Regions from separate parts of the Lentibacillus daqui genome, predicted to be linked through region 2. Evidence: predicted binding sites of a transcription regulator. Region 2 holds the regulator's gene; the other holds the start of a gene.

Region 1 (10,435 bases), 220 kb from region 2:
ATCTTTTAGACTTTTTCAGTGGCCACCCTTATGCAACCTGCTTTTCATTTAATGGTCCCTTCTGCCAAATAAAAAATTCCTCCATTAATTATCTCATAGGATACTTTTGGCTGGTATCGTTCTTTTATTTCTTGTAATTCTTTTTCCATTTGAATTGTTTGTTCGTCATCGGTAACATTCTGATAAAAATGTTTCAACATGGCACTTTCTTCCTTCAAGGTTTTTATTGATTCTTCAGCCCAATCATTGTTCTGCCGTTTGATGTGATCATCAATAACTGATTCAATCCGTGAAAAACCACTTTTCAACCTGATTAACGGAGAAATGGTAAAACAGTAATCAGAAATTGTTAATTGTAGTGGCAATTGTTGCAAATGATCCATCATAGAAAACTTCATCATGCCGTTGACCAGGTGAAGCCCAATTGACAGCAACTCATCCTTTTTTTGTTTTCCAATGTAACTGATCTTCGTATTTAAAACAAGCCATGGATAAAGTGCTGTTTTAGTTGTTGTATCAAGCTGTTGAAATAGTTTGGTATATTTTTCATTTGTTTTCAGATGCTTGAAAATTTGTTGAAGTCTTGGGCTGCCATAATGGATCCATTCCCCTTTTTCATCCTGTTTTTCCGGATTGGTAATGAGTGTCAGTTGCATAGGGGCACCTTGATTTCCCATCTTCTTGATATAGTGCCAGTAAAACGGCCGGTTCATTAACGCTTTGTCCATTTCTTCCGTTAATTGTACGGTTAAGACACCATCTTTATTTTGTAACATACGGCAGTCGTTTGCTGTAAAATAGCGGACTAAAAATTCATTGAGGTTTTCAATTGCCATATTGCTGTTCCTCGCTAATCGGATTTTCATGTTTATACTGAATAACTGAAGAAAGATTATCCAATTTAATTTTTGCCTCCCCAGTCGAAGTGGATTCGGAAAAAATGGACTGGATCTCTGTCTCCAAATCGCTAATGCTTAATTCGGAAAGGATGGCATCCAAATTACCGATGACTGATTCAAATAGATTAATCTTCTCATATAATAAGGTCATAATATGTTCTTCCACCGTATTACGAATTGCAAAATTGTAAATGTGGACATCTTTTTCCTGACCATATCGATGAATCCGGCCAATACGTTGTTCCAGCCGCATTGGGTTCCACGGCAAATCATAATTAATCATATAGTTGCAAAACTGCAGGTTAATCCCTTCACCACCTGCCTCCGTGGCAATTAGTACCTGGGCATGATTTTGAAATAACTGCCGCATCCAATCCTTTTTACTACGCTTAAACCCGCCACGAAAAGGGACGGAAGTGATGTTACTTTGTTTTAGATACCATTGTAAATAGAGTTGTGTTGCCCGGTATTCTGTAAAAATTATCACTTTTTCATCTGGATGTTGTTGAATTAACTCAACCACCTTTTCCGCCTTGGCGTGATGGGGAAGCTGTTCGATTTTCCCTGCGAGATGGTGAAAGAGTTCGTCAGCGTGTTCATTCATTGCCATTTTTTGCAAAGATAAATAACAGGCTTCTCTTGACGAACAGATTTCCCGTAATAAAGTAATTTTCGCAAATGAGGCGGTGAATTGAACTTGATCCAATTCCTGATAAAAATCGTATTCCTCTTTGGAAAAATCAACCCAGATCGTCTCAATATGCCGTTTTGTATTGTTCAGGTCTGTTTCATTTCTTGTATTACGAATCATAACTTTTTGAATCAATTGTTTCAGATAGGTATCCTGATTAATTTGCTTCCGATCCTTTCCATATTGTTCAAGGAAAGATTCATAATTTCCTAAATGACCGGGTTTGAGAATGGATACCAAATTGAAAATCTCGACAAGTTGGTTTTGTACCGGTGTTGCGGTTAGTAGTAAACAATATTTCTTTTTTAAGGAACGAACAAATGCGTAGTTTTTTGTCTTATGATTTTTTAATTTATGGGCCTCGTCAATGAGAATAAAATCATAATCAATGTCCAGGATCTCTTCCCGATGTGGGGAACGTTTTGCCGTATCAATAGAAGAGATAAGAATATCACATTGTTTCCAGGAATAGTTTTTTCGATGCCCAATCGCAGGGATATAAAACTTGCTATTCAATTCCTTCTCCCATTGATTGACAAGGGAAGCGGGTACAAGAATTAACGCCTTCTTTACTAAACCGCGAATCATATATTCTTTCAAAATAAGCCCTGCCTCAATCGTTTTTCCCAGCCCCACTTCATCGGCAAGGATCGCCCTTCCGTTCATTTCTTCAACTACTTGTTCTGCGCAGGAAATCTGATGTTGCAAAAAGTTTACATGTGGAAGATATGTCAGCGCCCGTAAACCATTGAATGTTGGCGTCATTGTTGTTGTCTCTGCCTCATACGCCATTTGAAATAATTCCCAATGAGAAAGACCAGTTTCCTTATCAAGGCATGTTTGTAGGTTATCGATAAATGTAGTGTCTCTTTCCAGTTGTATCTCCTGCATAAATTACGACTTCCTCCTGTATAAAAGAGATGGGATATTACGCCCGTTAATACGTTAAAAAAACAATTGTTATATATTGAAAGTCCAGTAACAATCTTCTAAAAAAAGGACCGAGAAGTTCTAGTCGGCATAGCTTTGAGCACCGGAGTGTACATAGAAGGTACATGAGGAGCGGAAAAGCAAGCCAACGAACTTCTTCAAAGGAAGGCCGACTAAAAACGGGCTTGCGCTCAGGCGTCGACATACCTCTTTTGCAGGGGCATGTCATTTTTACCGGACTTTTTGAACATCCTCTAAAAGGAACACTTATTTAAAAATATAAATGTTTTATAAATTCCACTACTTTTGCAAGGGTATTTATGATATACTAAAGCCAAATCAAGATAGAGATTTCCGATTAGAGGAAAATGAACTTTCATAGATGTTTAATACACATCCCGCTATATTACGAATGTGATGTGTTTGATTCATTAATTTGGCATCGCTTAACATTTTGTATTAGTAGTATACCCAATTACATCTATTTTCATAAAAGCGAATGACTGTAAGGGGAGAGATTGCGTAAATTTATATTACGCAACGCCGAAGGAGCAAACTCATGTGAATCTCTCAGGCAAAAAGACTCTTACAGGACGCACCTCTGGAGAGCGTTTACAGCATTTGTAAACCACCAACGAAGCAAGCATCCGCCGGCAGTGTTCTCACTGTTTTAAAAAGGGTGCGCAACTTTCAGGTTGACTGACAGAGATTTCCTTTATAGAAGGAGATCTCTATTTTTTTGTGTAAAAACAAAGAACAAAAAATGAAAAATGGTCAATACCGCTGAAATTTGGGAATTGCCCATGTTCGAAAGGGAGTGGACAGGTGTGAGTGAATTAAAGAAGACCCCGTTGTTTCCGGAGTATGAAAAATACGGGGCGAAGACAGTCGATTTTGGAGGCTGGGATTTACCGGTGCAATTTTCCAGTATTAAGCATGAGCATCAGACAACAAGAACAAAGGCAGGTTTATTTGATGTATCCCATATGGGTGAGATAGTTGTTAAAGGGGAACAGAGTCTGGCTTTCTTGCAAAAGGTGATGACAAACGATATTGCCAAACTTGTGCCCGGACGTGCACAGTATACGATTATGTGTTATGAAAATGGCGGAACAGTTGATGACCTAATCGTTTATATGATTGACGTCAATCATTATTTGCTTGTTGTGAACGCAGCTAATACAGATAAGGATTACCAGTGGCTTGTAAAAAACAATGCGGAAGATGTAACGGTTACCAACGAATCAGCAGCGTATGTTCAATTGGCATTGCAAGGGCCATTAGCGCAGGAAATTCTTCAACCGTTAACAGGTACAGATTTAAGCGGGATTAAACCTTTCCGATTTGCCAATCCAGTTTATTTTTCCGGGATCAAATCAGGTGCGATTGTTTCCAGAACCGGCTATACCGGCGAGGACGGATTTGAAATTTACATTGCTGCCAAAGAAGGTCGTGCATTATGGCAGCTGATCATGAACGCCGGTAGCGACAAGGGGTTGGAACCAATTGGTCTTGGTGCCAGAGATACATTAAGATTTGAGGCGAATTTGGCTTTATATGGTCAAGAATTATCTGAAACCATTACACCAATAGAGGCAGGCCTGGGATTTGCCGTTAAACCGAACAAAGAAGCTGATTTTATTGGGAAATCTGTATTACAAAAACAAAAAGAGGAAGGTCCTGCCAGAAAATTGGTTGGGATTGAGATGATCGATAAAGGGATACCAAGGCATGGTTATCAGGTTTTTGCTGATGACAAGGAAATTGGATTTGTGACATCGGGCACACAATCTCCAACATTGCAAAAAAATGTGGGTTTAGCATTATTACAGGCTGAATATGCAACTGTAGGTACAAAGGTTCAAATTCAGGTCAGGAAAAGAGCACTACAAGCGGTTATTGTCGCAACACCATTTTATAAACGTGCAAAATAGGGGGAGGGAATACCAGTGGAATTTCGATATTTACCAATGACAGAAGAAGATAAACAGGCAATGCTTGAGAAAATTGGTGTAGAAAATACTGATGCATTATTTTCCGATATTCCGGAACACGTTCGATTTAAAAGGGAACTGCAGCTGAAGCAACCTGCAAATGAGTCGGAATTGAAAAAGGAATTGGCTGGTCTGGCAAAACAAAATGCGAATTTACAGGATCATTGTTCGTTTCTTGGGGCAGGTGTCTATGATCATTTTATCCCGTCTGTTGTCGACCATGTCATTTCCCGTTCTGAATTTTATACAGCATATACACCTTACCAGCCGGAGATCTCTCAGGGGGAATTGCAGGCAATCTTTGAATTTCAGACGATGATTTCTGAGTTAACCGGTATGCCGATTGCTAATTCATCCATGTATGATGGAGGAACAGCGTTGGCTGAAGCAGTAACATTGAGCGCGGGTTCAACCAAAAAGCAAAAAATTCTTGTATCCAAAGCAGTGCACCCCGAATCCCGGGAAGTAATTACTACCTATGCCAAAGGGCAAAATCTTGAGATCATCGAAATTGATCAATATAACGGCCGAACAGATTTAAAACAATTGGCGAATGAACTCGATGAAAATACAGCGAGTGTGGTGATGCAATATCCAAACTTTTTCGGTCAAATTGAACCATTGGATGAAGTGGAAACGTTGATTCGTCAGCAAAAGAAAACGATGTTCATTGTGTCCAGCAACCCTTTGGCATTGGGATATCTAACCCCGCCTGGAGAATTTGGTGCTGATATTGTCGTTGGGGATACGCAAGTTTTCGGCATACCTGCCCAGTTTGGCGGCCCGCATTGCGGCTATTTTGCAACAACAAACAAATTAATGCGCAAGGTTCCGGGCAGATTAGTTGGTCAAACGATAGATGAAAACGGCCAACGTGGTTTTGTCTTAACATTACAAGCAAGAGAACAGCACATCCGCCGTGACAAAGCAACCTCAAATATTTGTTCCAATCAGGCATTGAATGCACTGGCAAGTTCAGTAGCCATGAGTTCGATCGGCAAACACGGAATCAAACAAATGGCCATGTTGAATATGCATAAAGCACGGTACATGAAGGAACAGCTGGAAAAGAAAAACATTGAGATTGTCACGACTGGTCCTTTTTTCAATGAGTTTGTTATCCAATTGCCTGGTAATGTGTCAACATATAATAAACAATTATTGAAAAAAGGGTTCATCGGCGGCTATAATCTGGAACGGTCTTATCCTGAATTAACAGGACAGATGTTGCTTGCCGCTACAGAGATTCGTACAAAAGCGGAGATCGATACTTTTGTAAAAGAATTGGGGGATATTCATGGTTGCTAAAGATTTTCCATTAATTTTTGAACGCAGTAAGGCAGGAAGAACGAGTTATAGTCTGCCAGCATTAGATGTACCGGAATATGATTTACAATCGGAATTCGATGAGCAATTCATCCGTCAGACACCGCCGGAATTGCCGGAAGTAAGCGAATTGGATATCATCCGGCATTATACCGGATTGTCCAATCGCAACTATGGTGTAGACTCAGGATTTTATCCACTCGGTTCGTGTACGATGAAATATAATCCGAAAATAAATGAAGATGTAGCCCGGCTGCCAGGCTTTAGCCAAATTCATCCATATCAAGATCCGGAAAGTGTTCAAGGTGCATTGGCCATGATGTATGATTTACAAACAGCATTAGCGGAAATCACCGGGATGCATCAGGTTTCATTACAGCCTGCTGCAGGTGCACAAGGGGAATGGACCGGGTTAATGATGATTCGTGCTTTTCATGAAGCAAATGGGGATAGGAAACGAACCAAGGTCATTGTCCCTGACTCCGCACATGGCACTAACCCTGCATCCGCATCTGTTGCAGGTTTTGAAGCGGTAACAGTAAAATCGAATGAAAAAGGTTTGGTAGATCTTGATGACTTAAAACGCGTGGTTGGTGAGGATACAGCAGCATTAATGCTGACAAACCCGAATACATTGGGGTTATTCGAAGTAGAGATTCTGGAAATGGCGAAAATTGTACATGATGCCGGTGGGAAACTGTACTACGATGGTGCCAATTTAAATGCCATTATGGGCTACACCAGACCAGGTGATATGGGATTTGATGTTGTTCATTTGAATTTGCATAAAACCTTTACCGGGCCACATGGCGGTGGAGGTCCAGGTTCGGGTCCGGTTGGAGTTTCAGATGAATTGGCCGCATTCCTGCCAAAACCGCTGCTTGTCAAACAAAACGACAAGTATATGTTTGACCACGATCGGCCACAATCAATTGGTCGGGTGAAGCCGTACTATGGTAATTTTGGGATTAATTTACGTGCATATACCTATATTCGGACTATGGGTGGTGAAGGGCTTAAAAAGGTTAGCGAATTTGCGGTATTAAATGCTAATTACCTGATGCGACGTTTGGCAGATGAATATAAATTGCCTTACCTACAGCACTGTAAGCATGAATTCGTGCTTTCCGGTAAAGATCAAAAGAAATTGGGAGTCAGAACCCTTGATATCGCTAAACGTCTGCTGGATTATGGGTATCATCCGCCAACCATTTATTTCCCGTTGAATGTGGAGGAAGGAATGATGGTTGAACCAACAGAAACAGAGTCGAAGGAAACATTGGATGGGTTCATTGATGCAATGCTTGCCATTGCCAAGGAAGCAAGAGATGATCCAGAGACCGTCCAAGAGGCACCACATACAACTGTTGTTAAGCGGATGGATGAAACAACCGCCGCACGAAAGCCGGTATTACGGTATCAAAAAGAATAAATAGAAAAAGCCAAAGTCGGTGTGTTAAAAACATAACGGCTTTGGCTTTTTTAATGGAATGATGTTTTTGAGTACAAGTTAAACCAGACTAGTATCAATGCGTGCAGCTTCTTTATTTAATCTTTCCTGTCCATTTTTTAAAGCCGCCTTTGAGTTGATTTACGTCTTGATAGCCTTTTTTATGAAGCAGTTCTGCTGCCCGGACGGATCGTGTTCCATTTTGGCAATAAAGGTAGACAGGTTTATCCTTCCGTAATTCAACGAGACGTTGTTTCATTTGCGTTAAAGGTATATTTCTTGCGCCAAGTATATGCCCTTTTTTAAATTCCTGGGGCTCACGTACATCGATTAATTGGGCTTTGCGATACCCTTCCTTAAACTGGTCCTCGGTTAGCGTTTTTAAATAAGCTCGCTGTCGGAAATAGCGAAACAGCATAAATGCAATGATAAGCACAAGTGCAATAATGAGAATTGTCATGTTTTTTCCCCCGTTTTTTAATGCTTCTAATTTCTATTATATGGTTCATGATCAATTTTTTCAAAGAGTTTAATGTTAATATCTATGAAAAGTAGGTCTATATACCTATGTTTATTTTCTTGATAAGATGTATCATGTAATTTGTGATATTTTGCGGTTGATATATTTGCTAAAACATCCTCATGGTAAATGCAAATGGTGAAAAAAATGATTTAAACAATTGTATTGGTTATTTACTTGTTTTATCGCAAAATTACACACGAAATTACATTTTTTCATGTTTGACAAAAACATGCTTTTTTGCTTCATAGTACAATATATAGTGTATTTTTAAAAAGGCAAGCACAATATATTGTTCTTTTTAGTTTATTTATGGTAAAGTGATTCTAGAAGTTAAATAGGAAAAGGAGTGAGGAAATGTCGACGGCTGTCGAAGAGCGAAATCAAATAAACATAAAAAATTTAAACCAGGACATTGCATTGTTCCCGCAAGTTCACCCGATCACGACAGATATGAAGTTAACACATAAAGGGGTATCAAGACTTGTGATGCTGGACCGTTACGCATTTAAAGATACAGAAAAGAAAACCTTGAAGGCGGGGGACTTTGTTGTATTGACGGTGAAAGCAGATCCGAAATTTCCAGCACGTGGTCTCGGTTTTGTAAAAGATATTGACTGGGTTCATAAGCAAGCTGATATACAGGTTAATCCAGAATTTGTCCATGTCCTCGATCTTGAAGAAGAACGTGAAACCGGAGTAGTCAAGCGTTCGCTCGATGTGATTGATAAGCCATTGGAGGTTTATTACGAACAGATTGCCAAACGAAATGCAACGGGGCTTTCTCAAGTTGAACCAACAGAAGAGAAACGGCGTGAATCATTCATCAAGTTTAACAAAGAATTATCAAATCTAAACTTTATTCCGGCCGGCCGGGTTCTTTATGGCGCTGGTTCAAAAACAGATGTCACGTTCTTTAACTGTTACGTGATGCCATACATCCAGGATTCGCGTGAAGGGATTTCCGATCATCGCAAACAGGTTATGGAAATCATGAGCAGAGGTGGTGGTGTTGGTACCAATGGATCAACACTTAGACCTCGTAATACATTGGCAAAAGGGGTCAACGGGAAATCATCTGGTTCCGTATCATGGTTGGATGATATTGCCAAATTAACTCACTTAGTTGAGCAAGGCGGCTCAAGACGTGGAGCGCAAATGATAATGCTTGTAGATTCTCACCCGGATATCATTGAATTTATTATTTCCAAGATGCAGAACCCGAGAATTTTACGATACTTAATTGAAAACACTGGAGACGAACAAATCAAACAGCTAGCACAAGAAAAATTGAAGTTTACGCCATTGACAGAAACAGAGGTTGCACTGTATCAAGGGATTGTTAATTATAAAACGATGCCAGGATTGGGCGGTTTTTCCGAAGCAGCGATTAAAGAGGCCGAAACCAAATTAAGAGACGGCGGAACATATTCTGTTCATCAACCAGAGTTTTTAACTGGTGCGAATATCTCCGTTTGCTTAACGAAAGATTTCATGACTGCCGTGGAAAATGACAGCTGGTATGAACTGCGTTTTCCGGATGTAGAAAATTACACAAAACAGGAAATGGAAGACTATAACAGCCAATGGCATGAAGTGGGCGACGTTCGCAAGTGGGAAGAAATGGGTTATGGTATTCGGGTTTATCGCCGGATCAAAGCCAAGGAATTATGGAACTTAATTAATATTTGTGCAACGTATTCAGCGGAACCGGGAATTTTCTTTATTGACAATGCGAACGATATGACGAATGCCAAAGCTTATGGCGATCAGGTTGTCGCAACAAATCCGTGTGGAGAACAACCACTTGCACCATACTCAGTCTGTAATTTAGCAGCAGTGAACCTTGCTGAATTTGCAAATAAAGACACCAAAACAGTAAATTTCGAGAAACTAAAGCAAACAGTACAAACTGGTGTGCGAATGCAGGATAATGTGATTGATGCCACACCATACTTTTTAGAGGAAAACAGAAAACAAGCGTTAGGTGAACGTCGTGTTGGTCTCGGCGTCATGGGACTTCATGATCTCTTGATTTACTGTGAAACCGAATATGGTTCAGTAGAAGGAAACAAATTGGTCGATCAAATATTCGAAACGATAGCTACAACCGCATATCGTGCATCGATTGAATTGGCCAAGGAAAAAGGAAGTTTCCCATTCCTGATTGGTAAGACGGACGAAGAAACAAACGAACTTCGTCAAGCATTTATCGATACTGGTTACATGAAACAAATGCCAGATGATATTAGACAGAACATATTAAAATATGGCATTCGGAACTCCCATTTATTAACTGTTGCGCCAACCGGATCCACTGGTACAATGGTTGGCGTAAGTACCGGATTAGAACCATATTTTTCCTTTTCGTACTTTAGAAGTGGACGACTTGGAAAATTTATTGAGGTTAAGGCAGATATTGTTCAAGAATATTTAGATCAACATCCGGATCAGGATCCAAATCAATTACCTGACTGGTTCGTTTCAGCAATGGAATTACCACCGGAAGCACATGCTGATACCCAATGTGTCATCCAGCGCTGGGTAGATAGTTCCATTTCCAAAACGGTTAATGCACCAAAAGGATATAACGTCGAGCAAGTAGAGAGCGTCTATCAACGTCTA
Region 2 (10,435 bases):
ATCAGACGCTTGATGGTGTTTATGCTCATATGGATGAGATCAGCGGAAAAAAGCTGAAGGAAAATTTATCGAACCATAAAGTTGAGGCCTTTATGAGTAAAGACCTGGTAACGATTAATCGTGATTCACCAATTGAAGTAACGGTTGATGATATTACGTACCATGGTTATGAACAGGGTAAGGTAACCGCGATGTTTAAAGATCTTGGTTTTCAATCATTATTAAATAGAGTTTCCGGTGAATCAGGGGATGAAGAAGAAAAAGAAACATTAACGCCAATTGATTATACCATTGTTGATAAAATAAAAACCGAAATGTTTACAGGAGCAGAAGCAATGGTTGTCGAAATGCTTGGCGATAACTATCATCAGGAACCAATCGAGGGGATTGGAATTGTTAACGAACAACAAGCATATTTTGTCCCAGCCAAAGTGGCAATCGAATCAAAAGCCTTTAAAGAATGGGCGGAGGACCAATCAAAGAAAAAGTATGTATTCGATGCCAAGAAAACATTGGTTGCCTTGTTAAACCAAGGGATACACATGAAAGGTATTACATTCGATATGTTGCTGGCTTCTTATTTGTTAAACCCGGGGGAGAATCATCACGACATTCCCACGATTGGTCATCGAATGGGGCATACAACGAAGGTATTGTTTGATGAAGAAGTTTATGGCAAGGGAGCCAAGTTGAAACTTCCGGAAAGAGATGTACTTGCCGACCATGTTGTCCGAAAAACCAATCTATTGTTTCAAATGAAGGAAGATATGGAGGCGGAACTCAAAAATAACGAACAATTTTCCTTGCTACAAGAACTTGAGATGCCACTTGCACTGATTCTTGGACAAATGGAGCATACAGGGGTACGGGTGGACATTAAACGGCTGAAAGATATGGGAACTGAATTAAAACAGCGGTTGGATCAGATTGAACAGGAAGTCTATGAATTGGCGGGAGAAAAATTTAATTTAAACTCACCAAAACAACTGGGACCAATTTTGTTTGAAAAACTGGGACTGCCGGTCATCAAAAAAACAAAAACCGGTTATTCTACTGCTGCAGATGTCCTTGAGCAACTGCAGAACGAGCACGAAATCATCCCCAAACTTCTATTGTACCGACAGTTAGGGAAATTACAATCAACATACGTAGAAGGTTTGCTAAAGGTTATCGATAGGCATACCCATAAAATTCATACCAGATATAATCAGGCCTTAACCCAAACAGGACGGTTAAGTTCCGTCGATCCCAACTTGCAGAATATCCCAATCCGGTTGGAAGAAGGCAGAAAAATTCGCCAGGCATTTGTTCCCGCAAATAAAGGTTGGATTATGTTTGCTGCTGATTATTCACAAATTGAATTGCGGGTACTTGCCCATATTGCCAAAGATGACAAACTGATTGATGCTTTTAAGAACAATACGGATATCCATACACAGACAGCGATGGAAGTGTTCCATGTTGGCAGAGATGCGGTTACCGCAAACATGCGGCGTCATGCCAAGGCGGTCAATTTTGGTATTGTTTATGGAATTAGTGATTATGGTCTTTCCCAAAGTTTAGGAATCACCAGGAAAGAAGCAAAACAGTTTATTGATCGTTATTTCACAAGCTATCCAAACGTTAAAAACTATATGGAAGAAATTGTTCAGGAAGCAAAGCATAAAGGGTACGTCACCACGTTAATGAAACGCAGGCGATATTTACCTGACATTACAAGCAGAAATTTTAATAAACGAAGCTTTGCCGAACGAACGGCAATGAACACACCAATTCAGGGAAGCGCGGCAGATATCATTAAAAAGGCAATGATCGATCTGCACGAAAAGTTGCTTGATGAGGGTCTGAAAGCGCGTATGCTTCTGCAGGTTCATGACGAACTTATTCTTGAAGCACCAAAAGATGAAGTAGATAAACTAAAAGAAATTGTTCCGGATGTGATGGAACACACGGTTGAATTAGATGTACCGCTAAAAGTTGATTATGAATACGGAGAAAGCTGGTTTGATGCGAAGTAAGTTATAATTAAGGGAGAAAAAGAAATATGCCAGAATTACCAGAGGTCGAAACAGTAAAAAACACTTTAAAACGTTTGGTATTGGAAAAGACGATTGATCATGTTCGTGTTTTTTGGCCAAACATCATTAAATATCCTGATGATGTGGAAGCATTTAAACATATGGTTGAGGGACAAACGATTCATGATATTAAACGAAAAGGAAAATTTCTTTTATTTCAGCTTGATGACGTTGTTCTTGTATCCCATTTACGAATGGAAGGTAAGTATAGCGTTCACCCGGAAACGGATCCGGTAAAAAAACATACACATATCATCTTCACTTTTATGGACGGGGAAGAATTACGATACAATGATGTTCGTAAATTTGGCACCATGCATGTTTTTAAAAAAGGAACGGAATTTGCCCAAAAACCACTGAATCATTTAGGTCCTGATCCATTTGACGAGAAGTTTACAACAGCGTACTTATATGAGAAATTGAAAAAAACGGAGCGTGCGATTAAAGCTGTCTTGCTTGATCAAACCGTTGTTGCTGGTTTAGGCAATATCTATGTTGATGAAACACTGTTCAGAGCAGGAATTCATCCACTAAAAAAGGCCAGTAAATTAACCAAAAAAGAAACGAAATCCGTCCAACAAGCAGCTATAACAACATTAGAACAGGCAGTGGCTCAAGGTGGAACAACTATCCGTTCCTATCTTAATGGCCAGGGAGAAATGGGAATGTTTCAGCAGGAGCTGTTTGTCTATGGTCAGGAAGATCAGGCTTGCAAAAAATGTGGGAAACCGATTATAAAAATGAAAATTGGCGGAAGGGGCACTCACCTGTGTGTCTCTTGCCAAAAAAAATAGCGGCTTAAGAGAGGAGGGATGTCCTATGGCCTTGACAATTGGTCTCACTGGAAGTATAGCCAGTGGTAAAAGTACTGTGTCACTTATGTTTGATGATTACAATATCCCCGTTATCGATGCAGATAAATTGTCCCGCGAAGTCGTTGAACCGGGGGAAAAGGCGTATGCGCAAATCATTGAAACATTTGGCACGGATGTGTTACGAGATGATAAAACAATCGATCGAAAACATTTGGGTGCCATCGTTTTTGCAGATGAAACCAAACGTAAACAGTTAAATGATATAGTCCATCCAGCGGTCCGGAAAAAAATGCTGGACATGAGGGATTCTTTAATTGACGCGGGTGCATCGTGTGTTGTGTTGGATATTCCGTTATTATTTGAAGGAAATCTGGCCCATTTTGTAGACAAAACATTAGTAGTATTTGTTGACGAATCAGTTCAGTTGGAGCGCTTGATGAATCGGGATCATTATACTGAAGAAGAGGCATGTCAACGGATTCAGTCGCAAATTCCTGTGAAAGAAAAAGCTGCTATGGCAGACGCCGTGATTAATAATAATGGAACAAAATATCAATCTTATGAACAGCTGGAAAGAATTTTGCGAGCGTGGAATGTCTTTTAAAAAGTCCGTATCCTTAGATTCGGGCTTTTTTATTTTAAAATTAATATCACATTTGGCTTGTAATGTGTTATACTAATTATAACATTAACTTGATGAGTATAACACATTAGGAGGACTATGAAGAATGAGTAAAACCCGAATTGCGATTAATGGATTTGGTCGCATTGGACGAATGGTATTTCGCCAGGCGATGAAGGATGAACAATTACATGTGGTAGCGGTCAATGCAAATTATCCTCCAGAAACACTTGCCCATTTGATTAAGTATGATAGCGTTCATGGTATTTTTGACAAAGAGGTGAAGCCGCTGGCGGATGGACTTGAGGTAGACGGAAAGAAAGTATTGCTGGTCAATGCACGGGACCCGGAGAAACTTCCCTGGGATGAATTAATGATTGATATTGTTATCGAGGCCACGGGGAAATTTAATTCAAGGGTTGGGGCAGGGTTGCATCTAAGAGCTGGTGCAAAAAAAGTAGTCTTAACGGCACCAGGTAAGCAAGTTGATCGGACAATTGTGATGGGGGTTAATCATGAAATGTATGATCCTGATCATGATCATATTGTGTCTAATGCTTCCTGTACAACAAATTGTCTTGCACCTGTTGTAAAAGTGCTGGATGAACAATTTGGAATTAAAAATGGGCTAATGACAACCGTCCACGCGTTTACGAATGATCAGCATAATACTGATAATCCCCATAAAGATTTGCGAAGGGCCAGGGGGTGTACCCAGTCAATTATTCCAACATCAACGGGTGCGGCAAAGGCATTGGGGGAAGTATTACCGCATTTAAGTGGCAAACTTCATGGAATGGCGTTACGGGTACCAACACCTGATGTCTCACTTGTTGATCTGGTAGTTGATGTCTACCAGCCGGTTACAGCTGAGGAAGTAAACCGTAAATTCATGGAAGCCGCAGACCATGAATTGACAGGTATTATTCACTATAGTTGTGAACCGCTTGTTTCTGTTGATTATACAACAACGGATTATTCTGCAATTATTGATGGATTATCAACAATGGTAATGGAAGATAATAAAATCAAGGTATTGGCCTGGTATGATAATGAATGGGGCTATTCACACCGGGTAATCGATTTGACTAAATATGTCGGACAGTATATGCATCAGAAACAAATGAAAATTTCATAACTATTTGGGAGATAACCAACAGTGGGCAGATCATGGTAAAGAGTCTTGATCTGCCCACTTTAATTTTAAATGGACCGAGATAGTGAAAATCTAAAAAACATGTTAAAATAAAGGAAATAAAGCATAGAGAAACGCATGATTAATTTTTCCAGGTGGGGAGTACAGTGTCTGTTAAACATGTAATAGCGAAATATTTTAGCAAGCATGCGGAAACTAGTGAGGATCACTGGGATAGCGGATTACAAACACATTATTATAAAACAACCAAAGATAAAGGATTACAAGCTTTAGAAACGTTTTTTAATCAGTCAGATATCTATCAGGTAAATTCAATTTCCGAGCAACATGGAGAAATAAGTGTCAATGTGATAAAAGGACGGAAAGCATTTATCATAGCAACAATTATTATGGTAAGGCCCTATCGAACGGCGATTGATTTTACAGTAACTACAGAATCAATCCTGCCATCTGATTTTGCCTATAGTTCAAAGTTAATCCGGCGATTGTATCATGAGTTTGATAAAATATTTACATTGATTGATTAACCGGAATTACTTAACCTAAATGAACGGAGCGAAAAGAATGCGGTGTTCAAATTGTCAGAGTAAGAGTACAAAGGTGCTTGATTCCAGGCCAATAGAGGAAGGACATGCCATAAGAAGACGCAGGGAATGTGAACGATGCGGGTACAGATTTACCACATTTGAGCGGATTGAAGAGGTTCCTCTGATTGTAGTGAAAAAGGATGGGGCAAGACAGGAATTTAATCGTGATAAACTTGTACGTGGTCTCATAAAGGCATGTGAAAAACGACCTGTTCCACTAGGGAAAATTGAGGAAATTGCACTGGATGTTGAAAAAGATCTTCGTGACAGTGGGAGTTCAGAAATCCCTAGTGATCAAATTGGTGAAAAGGTAATGGATCGCTTATCAACAGTCGATGAAGTTGCTTATGTACGATTTGCTTCCGTTTATCGCCAGTTTAAAGATATTAGTGTGTTTTTAGACGAACTCAAAGACCTGATCAATACAGATAAACAGTGAAGTGAATCATGCATGATAGGTTAGGTTTAACGTTTTTGGGTAGGAGTGTGAGATGGATGGATGCTTTTGGCAAAATGCTGCCGATCGAAGGATATATCGTTGTACAAAAAGGGAGTTTGCCGGAGGGTTACGTAAAATCACTAACCCATTTGTATCAGCCGCTCATCGGATTAACGGCGGTGATGTTGTATCAAACGCTCCTGGATGAGATAGAGCTGCAACAAGATCAGCAGCCGCAGACCCATCATACATTAATGAATTATATGGATTTGCCGATGGACGAGATTTATCGGGCCAGGCTGAAGCTCGAGGGGATCGGCTTATTGAAAACCTTTAAACAACAAGCGCTTCAAAACGATTATTATACATATGTCCTCCTGGAACCTTTTGCGCCAAGTGACTTTTTTAAAGATGATATGTTAACACAGCTGCTATACCATCACTTGGGAGAAGATAAGTTTGCCGCATTGAAAGATCATTATTGTGTTCCTTCCCGGCAACCGGATGGTAAGGACATTACTGCCGGATTTCAGGAGGTTTTCCAAACATTTCAGCCACATCCAGACACATCGGATCCTGTTGAAACGCTATTGGAAAGGCAAGATCATTTGCCTGATTTTACTTGGATGAAACAAATGCTTGGTAAGCGAATGATTCCTGCAGATGAAGTATTAACAGCTGATAACCGAAAATTAATTTCACAAATGATGAAACTGTATGATTTGACAGAACATGAGATCGAAAAAGCTGTGATGTGGGCATTGACAGAGGAAAACAGGTTGGATACTGATGAGTTCAAACAGGCTTGCCACGATTTGTTTCAAGCTGTGCATCAGGAATCAGTTGTCAAATTAACGGATCGGCTGGCGTATCAGAAGCAGAAACAAAAAACAGCGGTGAATGCGAACCCGGTTACAAAAGAAGAGCAGCTGATTCATGAATTGGAATCCATCTCGCCAAAGCAATTGTTGGAGGATTTATCAAGTGGTAATCATGCATCAGGCCAGGATTTGAAAATCATTCGGGATATTATGACAACCCAGGGTCTGCCGTCACCGGTAATGAATGTACTGATCCACTATGTATTGCTACAATCAAATATGAAATTATCAAAGGCTTATATGGAGAAAATTGCCAGTCATTGGTCCCGTGCCAATTTACAAACGGCAAGAGAAGCAATGGAATTTGCCAAAAAGGAAAAAGCTAAATATCAAAAAGGATATGCAAACAACAAAAATCGACGGCCTGCTTCCAAAGAGGTTGTACCTGATTGGTTTAAACAGCGCAAGAATAAACAAACGAAAAACAATACGCAAACGGAACATACGGAAACCGAGGAAGAGAAAGAAGAGTTTGAAGCATTATTACGCGAATTCACAAGTAAAAATAGTCACTTGCAAGGATGATTTCTATGGAACCAATCAAATCTACATTAAAAAAATGGATGCAGGATAATAAAAATTTTCAAGAAAATTATACGGCGATGAAACAGGAAGTTCTTCATGATCCGGAAATCAGTCAGTTTCTCGCTTTAAATCCACAATTGACCCAGGCTGAAATTGATAAAAACCTGATGAAATTATATGAGTATAAAACACAATCAAAGCAGTGTGACAAATGTCATTCATTTGGTCAATGCATCAATATGATTCAAGGATATTCGCCAATCCTTAAAACGGACCAAAATGAAATTCATCTGACCTATGAAAAATGCCACAACCGGATTGCATATGAGAAGCAAAAAAAACAGGAAAAACTGATCAGAAGTTTGTATATGCCAAAAGATATCTTACATGCGAGCTTTGACAACGTGGATATCGATGATAAAAGAAGGAAGGTTTTTCGTGATTTAATGTTGTTTGTGAAGCAGGCTCAAACGGCCATTCCGGCTAAGGGACTTTACTTATCGGGACCATTTGGCATCGGTAAAACTTATTTGCTTGGCGCGATGGCTAATGAATTAAAAAAACTAAACATTTCCTCTATGCTTATTTATATGCCGGAGTTTGTCAGAGAAATGAAAGGTTCCATTAAAGATGATTCTATCAATGATAAGATAGATTATTTTAAACATGCGGATGTCCTCATGCTTGATGATATTGGGGCGGAAACACAATCAGCCTGGTTCCGGGATGAAATTTTGGGATCGATCCTGCAATACCGTATGATGGAACGCTTGCCGGTCTTCTTTACGTCGAATTACAGTCTGGAACAGTTGGAAGGTCAATTGGCATTTTCAAATCGCGGTGGGGTCGAACAGGTAAAAGCGGGCAGAATCATCGAACGAATCAAGCAAGTAAGTACAGAAGTCACGATGAGCGGAGAAAATCGGCGTGACCAATGAACATATTTATATAAAAGTGGAGTAGAAAGCTTTTCGTGCTAAGGGATTACTATTGTTACTAGTTTATTCGGATTACACATTTTTTCATGCCTTTGTCCATATAATGTAACAGTTTGGTCTTGGATGAGGGTGATGTTGTTTGCTGGAAGTTTATTTTAGTTCGGATAAGGAAGTAATCAGTTTTTGCGAGTATTTGTTTCATTATAACAAGCAAATTGAATTGCGTTGGAAAACTAATAAGAATTGGGGGAATCAATTACAACTGCAATATCAGGTTCCTGGCAATGAACCATTGGAAACGATTGCCAAAGCTATGGCGGATGTCTTTATTATTCATCGGTTGACGAATATGATCAAGCATATTATTGAAGATTATTATTATTATTCAAATACGGATGAAATGGCCCGGATTCTGGATTTGACGCATTGGATTTTTTCTGGTGAAGATGATGATAGCCAGCAGGTACGTAAGAATAAGGATCCAGAGCAGCTCTTGCAATCATTATTTATTGCCAATATAAAAAATACGACATCGATCCATTATGATTCTATTGTTCAGTTTCGTTTAAAAGCCTTTAAAGATCAATTGGTCCAATATGTGGGACTGGCAATCGACGAGTTTAAACGGGAAGAGGACCATCAGTCATTTGTCAACATGCTTCGTGAATATATAGCCAAAAAAGATACAACTTATGATGTAATTCATGTATTGCAGGGGACCCCTTTTTCCTTTTTTAAAGACAATGGAAAGCCGTTTTCCGCGATGGAGTTACGGACACTGATGCAAAAAGAGCCTCTCTATATTCTCGGGCTTGATGAGGATGAGTCGAATCTGGCGCCTCTGATTGCCATGGCGCCAAAAAAAATCAAAATTTATGGGGATCACCCATCGGAACCAAAAACGCTAACTGTAATTAATGTTTTCGAGGAAAAAGTGGAGTTTAAACCATATAAACAATTCCCGTTTACATTTTATCTAAAAAAGTGACATATAAAGACTTGATTTTTCTATCATGAACCGCTATAATACGACTTATATCATTCATATGAACAAGTTTTGATAAGGACAAGATCATTTGTTTATTGTATACCAAGAGATGGAAGTCATCGGCTGAAAGCTTCCATATACAACCAGATGATTACCGCCTTTGAGCTCTGTTATTGAACGTATCAAGTAGATAGCAGCGTTTAATCTGCGTTAACGATTTAAAGCCGTATTTTTTACGGGAAATAGGGTGGAACCACGTGACCAACGCTCGTCCCTTTGCTTACAGATGCAGAGGGGTGGGCGTTTTTTAGTTCTAAATAACAATAGATAAATTATGAAAAGGAGCGATCACCATGGCAGCGGACATTGCAATCATTTTTCCGGATGGAGCTGAAAAAGCGTTTCCGGCCGGGACAACCGGTGAAGATATCGCGGCTTCTATTTCTCCGGGATTAAAAAAACAAGCATTAGCAATTAAATTAGATGGTAAACTGTATGATTTAAAACGGGAATTACCTAAAGGTGGAGCCATTGAAATTATTACGTATAAAAGTAAAGAAGGCATCGAGGTTGAACGGCATTCGACTGCACATTTGATGGCTCAGGCGATTAAACGGTTATATAAACATGTTAACTTTGGTGTTGGACCGGTGATTGAAGAAGGTTTCTATTATGATATGGATATGGAGCATACCATTACCCCGGAAGATCTGCCAAGGATTGAAAAGGAAATGCGCAAGATTGTTGATGAGAACCTGGAAATAGAACGGATTGAAGTAACTCGTGACAAAGCAAAGGAAATGTTTCAGGATGACGAACTGAAACTTGAATTAATCGACGCTATTCCTGAGGATGAACAGGTGACAATCTACCGGCAAGGTGAATTCTATGATCTCTGCCGTGGTGTCCATGTGCCATCAACAAGCAAGATCAAGGCATTTAAATTGTTGAGTATCTCTGGTGCGTATTGGCGTGGTGACAGTAATAACAAACAGTTGCAGCGAATTTATGGTACAGCGTTTGAAAAGCAAAGCCAGGTCGACGAATACTTGCGGATTTTGGAGGAACGTAAGGAACGTGATCACCGGAAACTTGGTAAGGAACTGGGTATTTTCACCATCTCACAAAAAGTTGGCCAGGGGTTGCCGATGTGGCTGCCAAAAGGGGCAACGATTCGCCGGACAATCGAACGCTATATTGTTGACATTGAGGAACGGCTGGGCTATGACCACGTCTATACACCGGTACTAGGCAGCCTTGATTTATACAAAACCAGTGGACACTTGGATCATTACCAAGATGACATGTTTCCGGTAATGGAAATGGATAATGAGGATTTGGTGTTGCGACCAATGAACTGTCCGCACCATATGATGGTTTATAAAAATCAATTATACAGCTATCGT

What was found. Region 2 encodes NrdR, which represses ribonucleotide reductase genes. Its sites were predicted from a motif close to AACACNATATATNGTGTT; they were not measured.
Region 1: the regulator NrdR is predicted to act here: its motif matches at 8,092-8,109, upstream of O2S85_RS08475 (vitamin B12-dependent ribonucleotide reductase).

Annotation. Positions count from the first base shown of each region.
Region 1 is NZ_CP114176.1:1,669,747-1,680,181, forward strand. Features, by position in the region: gene O2S85_RS08445 (YqhG family protein) at 45-836, opposite strand; gene O2S85_RS08450 (DEAD/DEAH box helicase) at 826-2,481, opposite strand; glycine riboswitch at 3,020-3,116, shown strand; gene gcvT (glycine cleavage system aminomethyltransferase GcvT) at 3,348-4,454, shown strand; gene gcvPA (aminomethyl-transferring glycine dehydrogenase subunit GcvPA) at 4,470-5,822, shown strand; gene gcvPB (aminomethyl-transferring glycine dehydrogenase subunit GcvPB) at 5,812-7,272, shown strand; gene O2S85_RS08470 (rhodanese-like domain-containing protein) at 7,385-7,750, opposite strand; gene O2S85_RS08475 (vitamin B12-dependent ribonucleotide reductase) at 8,168-10,435, shown strand, end outside.
Region 2 is NZ_CP114176.1:1,453,295-1,463,729, forward strand. Features, by position in the region: gene polA (DNA polymerase I) at 1-2,018, shown strand, start outside; gene mutM (DNA-formamidopyrimidine glycosylase) at 2,045-2,872, shown strand; gene coaE (dephospho-CoA kinase) at 2,898-3,497, shown strand; gene O2S85_RS07335 (glyceraldehyde-3-phosphate dehydrogenase) at 3,622-4,653, shown strand; gene O2S85_RS07340 (cytosolic protein) at 4,818-5,198, shown strand; gene nrdR (transcriptional regulator NrdR) at 5,236-5,697, shown strand; gene O2S85_RS07350 (replication initiation and membrane attachment family protein) at 5,754-7,103, shown strand; gene dnaI (primosomal protein DnaI) at 7,109-8,041, shown strand; gene ytxC (putative sporulation protein YtxC) at 8,181-9,029, shown strand; T-box leader at 9,090-9,308, shown strand; gene thrS (threonine--tRNA ligase) at 9,383-10,435, shown strand, end outside.